One region of the Streptomyces sp. NPDC002867 genome, then DNA from elsewhere that is predicted to be linked to it. Evidence: riboswitches for the same ligand, from Rfam matches in the RefSeq annotation. Region 1 holds a riboswitch; the other holds the start of a gene.
What was found. Region 1 has a riboswitch for thiamine pyrophosphate ahead of ACWD0A_RS25320 (thiamine ABC transporter substrate-binding protein). Riboswitches for the same ligand answer to the same signal wherever they lie in the genome.

Region 1 (7,170 bases):
GGTGCGGACGACCACGGCGTAGTTGAAGAAGACGTGCGCGAGCAGGATGGCCCAGACCGTGGTGTCCAGGCGCACACCCCACAGCTCGTCGAGCAGTCCCCCGCGTCCCAGCAGGGCGAGGAAGGCCGTGCCGACGACGACCGTCGGAAGCACGAACGGCACCGTGACCACGGCGCGCAGGAGGCGCTTGCCGGGGAAGTCGAGCCGGGCGAACACGTAGGCGCCGGGCAGGGCGACGAGCAGGGTGAGTGCGGTGGAGGCGAGCGCCTGCCAGGTGGTGAACCACAGGACGTGCAGGATGTCCGGACGTCCGAGGACCTCGCCGAACCGCCCGAACTGCCAGGCGCCCTCGACGCGCAGGCCGCGGCCGACGATCGCGGTCACCGGGTAGGCGAAGAAGACGGCGAAGAACGCGACGGGGCCGGCCATCAGGGCGAGCCGCGCCGCGTTCCCCCGCAGGGACTGCCTTACTTCAGGACGAGCGAGGACCACGACCGGACCCACTGCTCACGGTTCTCGGCGATCGTGCCGGGAGCGACGGTCTCGGGCTTGTCGACGACCACACCGTGCTCGGTGAACAGCTCGGGCAGCTTCGCGCCCTCGACCACGGGGTTGACGAACATGGTGAGCGGCATGTCCTCCTGGAACGTCTTGGTGATCAGGAAGTCCAGCAGCGCCTTGCCTCCCGCCTCGTTCTTCGCGCCCTTGAGCAGACCGGCGAACTCGATCTGGCGGAAGCAGGTGCCGGTCGCGACACCCGTGGGCGCCTCGGCGGGCTGCGGGTCGGCGTAGAGGACCTCGACCGGCGGGCTCGAGGCGTACGAGACGACGAGGGGACGGTCGGCGCCCGCCTTCTTGCCGCCGGCGGAGCCGGAGAACTCCTCGTTGTACGCCTGCTCCCAGCCGTCGACGACCTTGACGCCGTTGGCCTTGAGCTTCTTCCAGTAGTCCTGCCAGCCGGACTCGCCGAACGCGCCGACGCTGCCGAGCAGGAAGCCGAGGCCGGGCGAGGACGTCGCCGGGTTCTCGACGACGAGCAGGTTCTTGTACTCGGGCTTCGCGAGGTCGGCGAAGGTCTTCGGGGGTGCGAGCTTCTTGCCGGCGAAGAACTTCTTGTCGTAGTTCACGCAGATGTCGCCGGTGTCGACGGGCGTGACCCGGTGCTTGTCCGCGTCGAGCCGCGCCTCGTCCGCCACCTGGTCGAGCCCCTTGGCCTCGTACGGCGTGAACAGGTCGTTGTCGAGGGCGCGGGAGAGCAGGGTGTTGTCGACGCCGAAGAAGACGTCGCCCTGCGGGGAGCCCTTGGTGAGGATCTCCTTGTTGAGCGCGGCGCCCGCGTCCCCGCTCTTGAGGACCTTGACGGTGTACCCGGTCTGCCGGGTGAACTCCTTGAGGACGGCGTCGGACGCCGCGAAGGAGTCGTGGCTGACGAGGGTGACGGTCTTTGACCCGCCGCCGGTGCCGGACCCGGAGTCCTCGGACTGCCCGCCGCAGGCCGCGAGGGCGGTGACGCCGAGGGCGGCGGCGAGCGCCGTGCCGGTGGCACGCCGAAGCTGGCTGTTCATGATGGTGCTGACTCCCTACGCCGGTATGACCCGGATCAGGTCCGAGGGTCTGCGGCCCCGGGGCGTCCTACGCCCTGCCGCACTCTCAGCGCTGCTGCGCTCCCCTGTCGGAATGTTTCGTTGTTCATTTGTGCGAACGCACAGGGCACAGTATCAGCCACCCGGCCGACGGCCCCTGGTCACCGCTCCTGCGCCGCCAGCTGCCCGCACGCGCCGTCGATCTCCTGCCCTCGGGTGTCCCGGACGGTGACCGGCACACCATGGGCCGCGATGGCCTCGACGAACGCCTTCTCGTCCTCCGGCCGCGACGCCGTCCACTTGGAGCCGGGCGTCGGGTTCAGCGGGATCAGGTTGACATGGACCCGCTTACCCTTGAGGAGACGGCCGAGCAGATCGCCGCGCCACGCCTGGTCGTTGATGTCGCGGATCAGCGCGTACTCGATGGAGATCCGGCGGCCGGACTTCTCCGCGTACTCCCATGCGGCGTCGAGGACCTCGCGGACCTTCCAGCGGGTGTTGACCGGGACGAGGGTGTCGCGCAGCTCGTCGTCCGGCGCGTGCAGGGAGACGGCGAGGCGGCACTTGAAGCCCTCGTCGGCGAAGCGCAGCATCGCGGGGACGAGGCCCACCGTGGAGACGGTGATGCCGCGCTGCGAGAGGCCGAGGCCGTCCGGCTCGGGGTCGGTCAGCCGGCGGACGGCGCCGACGACCCGCTTGTAGTTGGCGAGCGGCTCGCCCATGCCCATGAACACGATGTTGGACAGCCGGGCGGGGCCTCCGGGCACCTCTCCGTCCCGCAGGGCCCGCATGCCGTCGACGATCTGGTGCACGATCTCGGCGGTGGACAGATTGCGGTCGAGACCGGCCTGCCCGGTCGCGCAGAACGGGCAGTTCATCCCGCAGCCCGCCTGCGAGGAGATGCACATCGTGACGCGGTCCGGATAGCGCATGAGGACGGACTCGACGAGCGTGCCGTCGTGGAGGCGCCACAGCGTCTTGCGGGTGGTGTCGTTGTCGCAGGAGATGTGCCGCACGACCGACATCAGGTCGGGCAGCAGCTCCGTGGCGAGCTTCTCCCGCGCGGAGGCGGGGATGTCGGTCCACTGCGCCGGGTCGTGCGCGTACCGCGCGAAGTAGTGCTGGGACAGCTGCTTGGCGCGGAACGGCTTCTCGCCGATCGCGGCGACGGCGTCCTTGCGCTCGGCGGGTGAGAGGTCGGCAAGGTGCCGCGGGGGCTTCTTGGCTCCGCGGGGCGCGACGAAAGTGAGTTCTCCGGGCTTGGGCATGGTGCTACCAGTGTCGCAGACCCCGCGAGGTGGCCTGCGGCCGCTGACTCGGGCGGTGGTCGTCCGGAGCCGCCGGTCCGGGCGGGACGCCGCTCTGGCAGCGCCGCGCCAGAAGTCGGGCACGTGGAGGCCGTCGTCGGCGAATCAGCAGCGTGCAGCGCCGAGCCGTCCGGAGACCGGGCTCCGGGGCACCGGCTCGCCCGGATACGACGGAGGGCTCGCCGTCCAGGGGTATCCCCATGCCCCGAGGCGGCCGTGGGAGAGGACGGCGAGCCCTCACGCGGAGAACCGCAGGTCAGCCGGAGCCGACGAACAGCACCAGCAACAGCCACACCACCGGGGCCGTCGGCAGCAGCGAGTCCAGGCGGTCCATGATGCCGCCGTGGCCGGGGAGCAGGGTGCCCATGTCCTTGATGCCGAGATCCCGCTTGATCATCGACTCCCCGAGGTCGCCCAGCGTCGCGCTGGCCGCGACCGCGAGGCCGAGCAGCAGACCCTGCCACCAGGTGCCGTCGTCGACGAGGAACTGCATGCACAGCGCACCCGCCGCCATCGCGAAGGTCACCGCTCCGAGCAGTCCTTCGCGGGTCTTTCCGGGGCTGATGCGCGGCGCGAGCTTGTGCTTCCCGAAGCGCCAGCCGACCGCGTACGCACCGGTGTCGCTGACGACCGTGAGCACCAGGAAGGTGATCACCCGTTCCGGCCCGTCGTCCGCGCTGAGCATCAGCGCGACGAACGTGGCGAGGAACGGTACGTAGAAGGCGGCGAAGACACCCGCCGTGACGTCCCTGAGGTAGCCCTCGGGCGGCTCGGTCATACGCCAGACGAGCACCGCGAGCGCGGTCAGCGCCATGGCCACCCAGGCGCCCTCGGACCCGCGCACGTAGCCGGCCACGACCATGGCGGCGCCGCCGACCGCGAGCGGTACCAGCGGCGCCTTGATCTGCTTGCGCTCCTGGAGGCGGGTGGTCAGCTCCCACAGGCCGACGACGACGGCGACCGCCACCACGCCGACGAACACGGCCTTGACGATGAAGAGCGACGCGACGATCACCGCGCCGAGCCCCACACCGACCCCTATGGCCGCCCGCAGATCGCGGCCGGCCCGCTTCTTCTGCGGCGGCTGCGGCTGCTGAGGCGCTGCCGGCGGCGGGCTGGGCATGGGCTCCTGCGTGTTCTCGTCGCGGAACAGGGGGCCACCGAGCCGTGCGGCCCCCCGGTCGCGGTCCTCGCGGCCGGCCCGGCCGCTGGGCCCCTCGGGGGATTCGGCGTCTCTACCTGCGTCGGGAAAGTCCGGCACGATGGGCATGGGCTGCGTCTCTGATGTATACCGTGCGTCGTGCCCATCGTGGGCGGGACCCGCCGGGAGGGGCCCCTGGTCGGGCGGTGGCCATGCACCGGCGTATCCGGCGCCGTGCGAGGCCCCCCAGGAAGAGTCGTTCATCAGACCTCGAGCAGCTCGGCTTCCTTGTGCTTGAGCAGCTCGTCCACCTGCGCGACGTACTTCGCGGTGGTGTCGTCGAGCTCCTTCTCCGCACGCCGGCCCTCGTCCTCGCCGACCTCGCCGTCCTTGATGAACTTGTCGATGGTCTCCTTCGCCTTGCGGCGGACGGAGCGGATCGAGATCTTGGAGTCCTCGGCCTTCGACTTGGCGACCTTGATGAACTCCTTGCGGCGGTCCTGCGTGAGCTCCGGGAAGACCACGCGGATGATGTTGCCGTCGTTGCTCGGGTTGACACCGAGGTCCGAGTCGCGGATCGCCTGCTCGATGTTGCGCAGAGCGGTCTTGTCGAACGGCGTCACAACGGCCATCCGCGGCTCCGGGACCGAGAACGACGCCAGCTGGTTGATCGGGGTCAGGGCACCGTAGTAGTCCGCCACGATCTTGTTGAACATCGCCGGGTGCGCACGTCCGGTGCGGATCGCGGCGAAGTCATCCTTGGCGACCAGGACGGCCTTCTCCATCTTCTCCTCGGCCTCGAGGAGGGTCTCTTCGATCACCACTTGCTCCTGCGTGTCTTGAGTTGGGCCCGGCATCGGACTGGGCCGGCGGAACCTGCGTCGCGTGTTCCCTGCACGGTGTACGACCGGCAGGGCTTTGTCCATCCCCCGAGGGCGCCCCCCGAGGCCCTCGGGTCAGGCCCGGGTGTCCCGGTCGCTCACGAGCGTGCCGATCTTCTCACCCCGGACCGCCCGAGCGATATTGCCCTCGGTGAGGAGTTCGAAGACGAGGATCGGGAGCGCGTTGTCGCGGCAGAGGGTGATGGCGGTGGCGTCGGCGACCTTGAGGTTGCGGGACAGCACCTCGCCGTACTCCAGCGCGTCGAACTTCACCGCGTCCGGATTGGCCTTGGGGTCGGAGTCGTAGACGCCGTCGACACCGTTCTTGCCCATCAGCAGTGCTTCGGCGTCGATCTCCAGGGCGCGCTGGGCGGCGGTGGTGTCGGTGGAGAAGTAGGGCATGCCCATACCGGCGCCGAAGATGACGACGCGGCCCTTCTCCAGGTGCCGTACGGCGCGCAGCGGGATGTACGGCTCCGCGACCTGTCCCATCGTGATGGCGGTCTGCACACGTGAGTCGATGCCCTCCTTCTCCAGGAAGTCCTGGAGAGCGAGGCAGTTCATGACGGTGCCGAGCATGCCCATGTAGTCGGAGCGTGCCCGGTCCATGCCGCGCTGCTGGAGTTCGGCTCCGCGGAAGAAGTTTCCGCCGCCGATCACGACGGCGATCTCTGCGCCGTCGCGGACGACCGCTGCGATCTCCCGTGCGATGGCGTGTACGACGTCGGGGTCGACGCCGAGACCGGTGCCGCCGGAGAAAGCCTCTCCCGACAGCTTCAGCATGAAGCGGCCGGCCTTTTTGCCGTGGTTGTCGTCGCCTTGTGCGGCGCCCTGGTTCATGGAGATCTCCTCGTGCACATACGAAGAAGGCCATTGCCGTTGGGGTCGTGCTGTCCCTGCCGGCAATGGCCTCCTCGTCAGATCTGCGGTCGTCCGGCGCGAACGCGGACGACTGCTTCAGACCCTACCGGGGTCCGGGGTCCGTCGCGTACGGACTCAGATGCCGACCTTGATGCGGCTGAAGCGCTTCAGGGTGACACCGGCCTCGTCCAGGATCTGCTGGACCGACTTCTTGTTGTCGAGCGCGTACGGCTGGCCCAGGAGGGTGGCCTCCTTGAAGAAGCCGTTGACACGACCCTCGACGATCTTCGGGAGAGCGGCCTCGGGCTTGCCCTCGGCGCGCGTGGTCTCCTCGGCGACGCGGCGCTCGGCCTCGACGACCTCGGCCGGGACGTCCTCGCGGGAGAGGTACTTCGGGGCGAAGGCGGCGATGTGCTGCGCGACACCCTTGGCGATCTCGGCGTTCTCCTTGTCGAGCTCGACGAGGACACCGATCTGCGGGGGCAGGTCGGGCATGGTGCGGTGCATGTACGCCGTGACGTAGCCACCGGAGAACTGCGCGAAGCGGTCGAGGACGATCTTCTCGCCGAGGTTGGCGTTGGCCTCGTCGACGTACGCCTGCACGGTCTTGCCGGGCTCGATCTCGGAGGCGAGCAGCGCCTCGATGTCCGCCGGGGAGGTGGCGGCGACGTGCGCGGCGAGCGCGTTCGCCACGGCCTGGAACTTGTCGCCCTTGGCGACGAAGTCCGTCTCGCACTTCAGCTCGACGAGGACACCGGAGGTGTTGTCGTCGGCGATCAGGGAGACGACGGCACCGTTCTCGGCGGAGCGGCCCTCGCGCTTGGCGACGCCCTTCTGGCCCTTGATACGCAGGGCCTCGACGGCCTTGTCGACGTTGCCGTCCGACTCGTCCAGCGCCTTCTTGCAGTCCATCATGCCGGCGCCGGTGAGCTCGCGGAGCTTCTTGACGTCAGCGGCGGTGTAGTTCGCCATGAGTCTGAGTTTCTCTCTCGAAGTCTGAAAGATCTACGAAGATCTGGAAGATCTACGGGTGGACGGCGGGGGCTGCACGCCCCCGCCGTCGTCAACCGAACCTGTGAAGGTCAGGCCGTAGGTCAGGCCTGCTCGGCCTCGGCGGCCGGAGCCTCAGCGGCCGGAGCCTCGGCAGCCGGGGCCTCAGCAGCCGGGGCCTCGGCAGCCGGGGCCTCAGCAGCGGCCTCGGCCGGCTTGGCCTCGGCGTCGTCGGCCTTCTTCTCGCCCTCGAGCAGGTCGCGCTCCCACTCGGCCAGCGGCTCACCGGCGGCCTTGTCGCCCGGCTTCTGGTCGCCGGTCGCGGCGCCGGAGCGGGCGATGAGGCCCTCGGCGACGGCGTCGGCGATCACGCGGGTGAGCAGGGTGACGGAGCGGATCGCGTCGTC
Region 2 (7,170 bases), on a different contig from region 1:
GGACGGGGACGTCGGGACGGACGTCAGACGGCGAGCGCCTGAGCCCGGCGCTTCACCTCCGTGCCGCGATTCTCGCTCAGGGCCTGCGCCGGGGTCCCCGGCAGGGTCGGGTCGGGAGTGAACAGCCACTCCAGCATTTCTTCGTCGGTGAAGCCGTCGTCCCGCAGCAGCGTCAGGGTCCCGGAGAGGCCCTTGACCACCTTGTTGCCGTCGATGAAGGCGGCAGGCACCTGCAGTGTCCTGTTCTCACCACGGCGGACGGCGATCAGCTGGCCCTCCTTGACCAGCTGCCGCACACGCGTCACCTCGACATCGAGCATTTCCGCGATGTCGGGCAGGTGGAGCCAGGCGGGGACGAGAGCATCAATTTTTGCGTCAATCTCGGTCACAGGAACAAGCCTGCCATCTTGGACTGACAGCCGGTAGCCGACTCCTACGCGGTCGCCGCCTTCAGGGGGACGGACGGGTCGGCGGCCCGGCCGGGATCCAGTCGCGCGCCTGACGCCACGAGCCTGCGGCCCTGTGCCAGGTCACGCGGCCTGTCGACGGCGAGCAGCGCGACCAGCACGCCCTCCCGCAGCCACAGCACCGACCAGTCGGCGTCCACGGCCGGGTCGCCGCGCCACAGCAGCGTGTCGCCCGCCGGGTGGTGGCCCGCGTACTGCACGAAACGCCCGAACTGCTCCGACCAGAAGTACGGCACCGGGTCGTACACCTGAGGCTCCGGGGCGGCCCCGAGGATGTTGGCCGCGACCGCGCGCGGACCCTGCAGCGCGTTGTCCCAGTGGTGGACGAGCAGCCGGGTGCCGTAGCGGCCCGAGGGGTAGGAGGCGCAGTCCCCCACGGCGTACACGTCGGGCGCGGAGGTACGCAGGTGCCGGTCGGCGACGACGGCCCCGTCCGGGCCCAGCTCGATGCCGCTGCCGACGAGGGCGGCGGTCGCGGGCCTGGCGCCGATGCCGACGACGACGGCGCCGGCCGCGATCCTGCGCCCCGATCCGGCCAGCACCACCGTGCCCGGCTCGACGGCGGCCACCCGCTCGCCGGTGAGCAGCTCGGCACCCGCCTCGGCGTACCAGCGGGCCATGGGCGCCGCGACCTCGGCGGGCAGCGACCCGGCCAGCGGACGGTCGGCCGCCTCGACGACGGTCACCGCGCAGCCCGCCTCGCGCGCGGCGGTCGCGAACTCCGCGCCGATCCAGCCGGCCCCGACCACCACGATGTCGTGCTGCCGCGCGAGCACGGGCCGCAGCCGGTCCGCGTCGTCGAGCGTGCGCAGCAGATGGACGCCCGGGACGCCCGCGGCCCCGGGCAGGGCGACGGGTTCGGCGCCGGTGGCGAGGACGAGGACGTCGTACGGGACGGGGCCGGCGGCGGTCTCGACCTCGTGCGCCCCGGGGCGTACGCCGGTCACCTCACAGCCGAGCCGCAGGTCGACGTCGAGCGCGTCGAAGTCGATGTCGAACGCGGAGCCCTCCGCCGTACCGAGCAGGATCGCCTTGGAGAGCGGCGGCCGGTCGTACGGCTGGTGCGGTTCGGCGCCGATGAGGGTGACCGGTCCGGTGAAGCCCAGTTCGCGCAGGGCGACCGCGGTCTGCACCCCGGCCATGCCCGCGCCGACCACGACGACCCGTCGCCCGTCCCCGGCCTGCTCGTGCGTGTGCTCGCTCACCGGGCCACCTTAAGCTTCTGACGCATCATCAGGCAGCAGTTGCTCGACGACGCTGGTCCCGCTGCCCTCCTGCGACTCCCACTCCCAGGTCTCCTCCAGGCGCACCCGCCCGTCGGGGAGTTCGACGACGGTGGACAGGCAGTGGCCGCTGGACGTCCCGCCGTCCGTCTTCAACTGGACATAACGGAAGTCCAGCCGGTCCCCCTCGCGCGTGCCCACGAGGTGGCCGCGTACCACGTCGCCGCCCTCGTACTCGGCCCAGATCCGCCCCTGCTGCTCGTGGTAGAGGAACCGGGTGCGGGTGCCGACCTGGCCCGGGGCCTGGTCGGCCACCGGAGCGAGCACCAGTCCGTCGAGCGATATCGCCACTGCGTCCACCTCCTGCGCACCCGCGCCGGGGGACGGCGGCTCCCTTACTGCGCGCCTGGGCGTGGGGTTAGGGTGGCCACCGTAAGGCACTCGCGGGAGCCCGGACGCACCGGGCTGAGAGGGAGGCTGGCCGGCCTCCGACCGTACGAACCTGATCCGGGTCATGCCGGCGAAGGGAGGGGCTGGACGCCCATGTCTCGTACACCAGACGCACCCGACGTCCTCGTCGTCGGGGGCGGGATCATCGGCCTGGTCACGGCCTGGCGCGCGGCGCAGCGCGGGCTGCGCGTGGCCGTCGCCGATCCGGAGCCCGGCGGCGGGGCCGCGCGGGTCGCGGCGGGCATGCTGGCCGCCGTCACCGAACTCCACTACGGCGAGCAGACGCTGCTCGGCCTGAACCTCGAATCGGCCCGGCGCTACCCGGCGTTCGCCGCCGAGCTGGAGGCGGCGAGTGGGCGGTCGGTGGGCTACCGCGCGTGCGGCACTCTCGCCGTCGCCCTCGACGCCGACGACCGCGCGCACCTGCGGGAACTGCACGCCCTGCAACGCCGTTCGGGCCTGGAGTCGGAGTGGCTGACCGGTCGCGAGTGCCGCCGCCTGGAGCCCATGCTCGCGCCGGGGGTCCGCGGCGGTCTGCGCGTCGACGGGGACCACCAGGTGGATCCGCGGCGGCTCGCCACGGCGCTGGTCGTCGCCTGCGAGCGCGCCGGGGTCGACTTCCGCCGCGCCTGGGCGGAGCGGCTGGTCGTCGTGCACGACCGCGCCGCGGGTGCGGTCCTGGACGACGGAACGGAAGTCGCCGCCGGCCAGGTGGTGCTGGCGGGCGGCAGCCTGAGCGGCCGCCTCGGCGGGGTGCCGGACGACGTCCTGCCTCCCGTACGGCCGGTGAAGGGCCAGGTCCTGCGGCTGACGGTGCCGGGCTCGTACGCGCCGTTCCTGTCCCGCACGGTGCGCGCGGTGGTGCGCGGCAGCCACGTCTACCTGGTGCCGCGTGAGAACGGCGAGCTCGTGGTCGGCGCGACCACCGAGGAGCTGGGCTGGGACACGACCGTCACCGCCGGCGGCGTGTACGAACTGCTGCGGGACGCGCACGAGCTGGTGCCCGGCATCACCGAACTGCCGCTGACCGAGACGCGCTCCGGGCTGCGCCCCGGCTCCCCCGACAACGCGCCGATTCTCGGATTCACCGAGATGCCAGGGCTGTTGCTCGCGACCGGCCACTACCGCAACGGCGTGCTCCTCACGCCCGTGACCGGCGATGTGCTCGCCGACGCGCTCACCAGCGGGCGGCTACCGGACCTCGCCGGCCCGTTCAGCCCCCGCCGGTTCGCCCCCGCCGGCGCACGCGTACGACAGGAGCAGCCCGCATGAACGTCTCCGTCAACGGCGAGACCCGCGAGCTCGCCGACCGCACCACCCTGGACATCGTGGTGGCGGCCCTCACGGCGGCCCCCTCGGGCGTGGCCGCCGCCGTCAACGAGACCGTCGTCCCGCGCAGCCAGTGGGCGGGCACCCGGCTCGGCGACGGCGACCGTGTCGAGATCCTCACCGCTGTGCAGGGAGGCTGAGCGCCATGGCCGACGACCGTCTCACCATCGGCGGCACCACCTTCACCTCGCGACTGATCATGGGTACGGGCGGGGCGCCCAGCCTCGACGTCCTGGAACGCTCACTGATCGCGAGCGGCACGGAACTCACCACGGTCGCGATGCGGCGTCTCGACCCCACGGTGCAGGGCTCCGTCCTGTCCGTCCTGACCAGGCTGGGCATCCAGGTCCTGCCGAACACGGCCGGCTGTTTCACCGCCGGCGAGGCGGTTCTGACGGCGCGGCTCGCGCGGGAGGCGCTGGGCACGGACTGGATCAAGCTGGAGGTCGTCGCGGACGAGCGCACGCTGCTGCCGGACGGCGTGGAACTGCTGGAGGCGGCCGAGACGCTCGTCGACGACGGTTTCACGGTCCTGCCGTACACCAACGACGACCCGGTGCTGGCGCGGAAGCTGGAGGACGTGGGCTGCGCGGCGATCATGCCGCTGGGCTCGCCGATCGGGTCCGGGCTCGGCATCCGCAACCCTCACAACTTCCAGCTGATCATCGAGCAGGCGGGCGTCCCGGTGATCCTGGACGCGGGCGCGGGCACGGCGTCGGACGCGGCGCTGGCGATGGAGCTGGGCTGCGCGGCGGTGATGCTGGCGTCGGCGGTGACGCGGGCGCAGGAGCCGGTGCTCATGGCGGAGGCGATGCGGCACGCGGTGGAGGCGGGCCGCCTGGCACACCGGGCGGGCCGCATCCCCCGCCGCCACTTCGCGGAGGCGTCGTCGCCGGCGGAGGGCCGGGCGGCCCTGGACCCGGAACGCCCGGCGTTCTGAGTCCGGCGGGGTGCGGGGCCGCCGCCCTTCTGGGGTCCGCCCCGGCCCTGCGCCTCACACGCCCGGCGGGGGCGTGGTCCGCTGCGCGGGCATGTTCCCCACCCCGCCCCTTCCCGAACCGGGGCTCAAGCGCCGGCGGGGCTGGATTTCGCCGCGCGAAGCCGGCCCGTCCGGGCGCACTCCCCCGGCCGCAGGCCGTACGGCGCCTGAGGGCTGACCATGCACGACGGGATAGCCCACGGCCGCAGGCCGTAGGCAGCTGGATCTCGCCGCGCGAAGCCGACCCGCCCGGGCGCACCCCCCGGCCGTGCGGGGCGGGATAGCCCACGGCCGCAGGCCGTAGGGAGAGGTTGCGGGCACGGTCGCCGACCGTACGGGGCCGGCTTGGCCCAGTCGGGGGCGGCTCGCCCCATGCGGGGCCGGGGTACCGACGGCCGCCAGGCCGAAGGGCAGATCGAGGGCACGGCCGCAGGCGTGGCGGGGGCCTGCGGCCTGCCCAGTTCGGGATGGGGGTACCGCCCACGGCCGCCAGGCCGTAGGGGAGGGCGGGTGGGGAAAGTCCCTGCAGGTTCACGACAACCGTCACAGGTGCGCTGCAAGCGGTTCCGGCGCGGACAGGGCGAACGGTCCCGCCTCGTAGAATCGCCGAGTGGACACGACCCTCTCAGACCCCCTCGTCGGGCAGGTGCTCGACGGCCGCTATCGCGTCGACGCGCGTATCGCCGTCGGCGGCATGGCCACGGTCTACCGGGCCGTCGACACCCGGCTCGACCGGGTCCTCGCGCTCAAGGTGATGCACCCCGAGCTCGCCACCGACGCGACGTTCGTGGAGCGGTTCATCCGCGAGGCCAAGTCCGTGGCCCGGCTGGCGCACCCCAATGTCGTCGGGGTCTTCGACCAGGGGGCCGAGGGCGCGTACGTCTATCTGGCGATGGAGTACGTCGCCGGCTGCACCCTGCGCGACGTCCTGCGCGAGCGCGGCGCGCTCCAGCCGCGGGCCGCGCTCGACATCCTGGAGCCCGTGCTCGCCGCGCTCGGCGCCGCGCACCGGGCCGGTTTCGTGCACAGGGACATGAAGCCCGAGAACGTCCTGATAGGGGACGACGGCCGGGTCAAGGTCGCCGACTTCGGGCTGGTCCGCGCGGTCGGCTCGGTCACCAACACCTCCGGCACCGTGCTGGGCACCGTCTCGTATCTCGCGCCCGAGCAGATCGAGTACGGCACGGCCGACACCCGCGCCGACGTGTACGCGTGCGGTGTCGTGCTGTACGAGATGCTCACGGGCGGCAAGCCGCACTCCGGCGACACCCCTGCCCAGGTGCTCTACCAGCACCTGAACGAGGACGTCCCCGCTCCGTCCGCCCTCGTGCCGGGCCTCGCCGTCGAGCTCGACGACCTCGTGGCGAGCGCGACCGCCCGCAACCCCGACATCCGGCCGCATGACGCTGTCGCGCTCCTGGCGCAGGCCCGTGAGGCGCGTGCCGCGCTCGGTGACGAGCAGCTGGACGCGGTGCCGCCACAGGCCCGCGGCGAGGGCGCCCCCGCGGACACCGCCCCGGACGACGCGCCTACGGACGTGATCCTCCGCGCGCTGCCCCGCGAGGAGCCCGAAGTCCACCACACCGCGCGGCTGACCATGCCGCCGCCCTCCGCGCGGCCGCCCGAGAGGCCCGGTCCCGCAAGAGGCCCGCTCGCCCGCCGCGGCGTGCTCGCCCTGGTCGTCGCCGTCGTCGCGTTCCTCGGCATCGGCGCGGGCGTCTGGTACATCAACTCCGGCCAGTTCACCCGTGTCCCGGCGCTGATCGGCAAGACGGAGAAGGACGCCCGTCGGCAGCTCGACCGGGCCGGTCTCGAAGCGGGCAAGGTCCGCCACGACTTCAGCGAGACGGTTCCCCGCGGCTCGGTGATCAACAGTGATCCCGCCGCGGGCGAGCGCATCCGTGGGAACGGCTCGGTCACGCTGATCGTCTCGCGCGGCCCGAAGATCGTGAAGGTGCCGGAGGTCGCCGGCAGGCCGCTCGCCGAGGCGGAGCGCGAGCTGCGCAGGGCGGGCCTGGCGCCGGGTGTGGTGACCCGGGAGTTCGACGACACCATTCCCCAGGGCTCGGTGATCAGCACCGATCCGGAGCCGGGCAGCAGCCGCAGCCCGGACAGCGCGGTGTCGCTCGTGGTCAGCAAGGGCGCGCCGATCGACGTCCCGGACGTCACCGGGGACTCCGTGGAGGACGCCACCGCCGAGCTCGAAGAGGCCGACCTGAAGGTGAAGGTGGCCGCCGGGCGGATCAACTCGCCGCACGAGGCGGGTGCGGTCGCGCGGCAGTCCGCCGCCGAGGGCACTCGGCTCGCCGCCGGTGACACGATCACGCTCACGGTGTCCAAGGGACCGAGGATGGTCGAGGTTCCGGACGTGGTGGGCGACAGCGTCGACGACGCGACCGCGGATCTGGAGGCGGCGGGCTTCGTGGTGGACGTGGAGAAGAGCTTCCCGTTCCTCGGCGAAACGGTCGAGAGCCAGTCGGTGGCGGGCGGCGACGAGGCCCCTGAGGGCAGCACGGTCACCATCAAGATCAAGGGACTCTAAGTGCTCATGCGCAATCCCGTCGGCGGCCACGTCCCCGTGGCCGGCGGCCTGGCCACGACCGGCCTTGCCTACGCGCGGGAACTGGAGGCGGAGGCCGTGCAGGTCTTCGTGGCCAATCCGCGGGGCTGGGCCACGCCCGTCGGGAATCCCGCGCAGGACGAGAAGTTCCGCGCGGAGTGC

Region 2: it holds a riboswitch for thiamine pyrophosphate, as region 1 does, so the genes downstream of both, thiO (glycine oxidase ThiO) here and ACWD0A_RS25320 (thiamine ABC transporter substrate-binding protein) in region 1, are expected to answer to the same signal.

Annotation. Positions count from the first base shown of each region.
Region 1 is NZ_JBSFUR010000032.1:35,702-42,871, forward strand. Features, by position in the region: gene ACWD0A_RS25315 (ABC transporter permease) at 1-429, opposite strand, end outside; gene ACWD0A_RS25320 (thiamine ABC transporter substrate-binding protein) at 468-1,565, opposite strand; TPP riboswitch at 1,561-1,681, opposite strand; gene rlmN (23S rRNA (adenine(2503)-C(2))-methyltransferase RlmN) at 1,745-2,851, opposite strand; gene ACWD0A_RS25330 (phosphatidate cytidylyltransferase) at 3,147-4,295, opposite strand; gene frr (ribosome recycling factor) at 4,295-4,852, opposite strand; gene pyrH (UMP kinase) at 4,988-5,752, opposite strand; gene tsf (translation elongation factor Ts) at 5,909-6,745, opposite strand; gene rpsB (30S ribosomal protein S2) at 6,868-7,170, opposite strand, start outside.
Region 2 is NZ_JBSFUR010000012.1:44,772-51,941, reverse strand. Features, by position in the region: gene ACWD0A_RS14500 (Rv2175c family DNA-binding protein) at 24-389, opposite strand; gene ACWD0A_RS14495 (NAD(P)/FAD-dependent oxidoreductase) at 434-1,672, opposite strand; gene ACWD0A_RS14490 (hypothetical protein) at 1,682-2,041, opposite strand; TPP riboswitch at 2,124-2,236, shown strand; gene thiO (glycine oxidase ThiO) at 2,234-3,412, shown strand; gene thiS (sulfur carrier protein ThiS) at 3,409-3,609, shown strand; gene ACWD0A_RS14475 (thiazole synthase) at 3,615-4,409, shown strand; gene pknB (Stk1 family PASTA domain-containing Ser/Thr kinase) at 5,059-6,990, shown strand; gene ACWD0A_RS14465 (deoxyribonuclease IV) at 6,997-7,170, shown strand, end outside.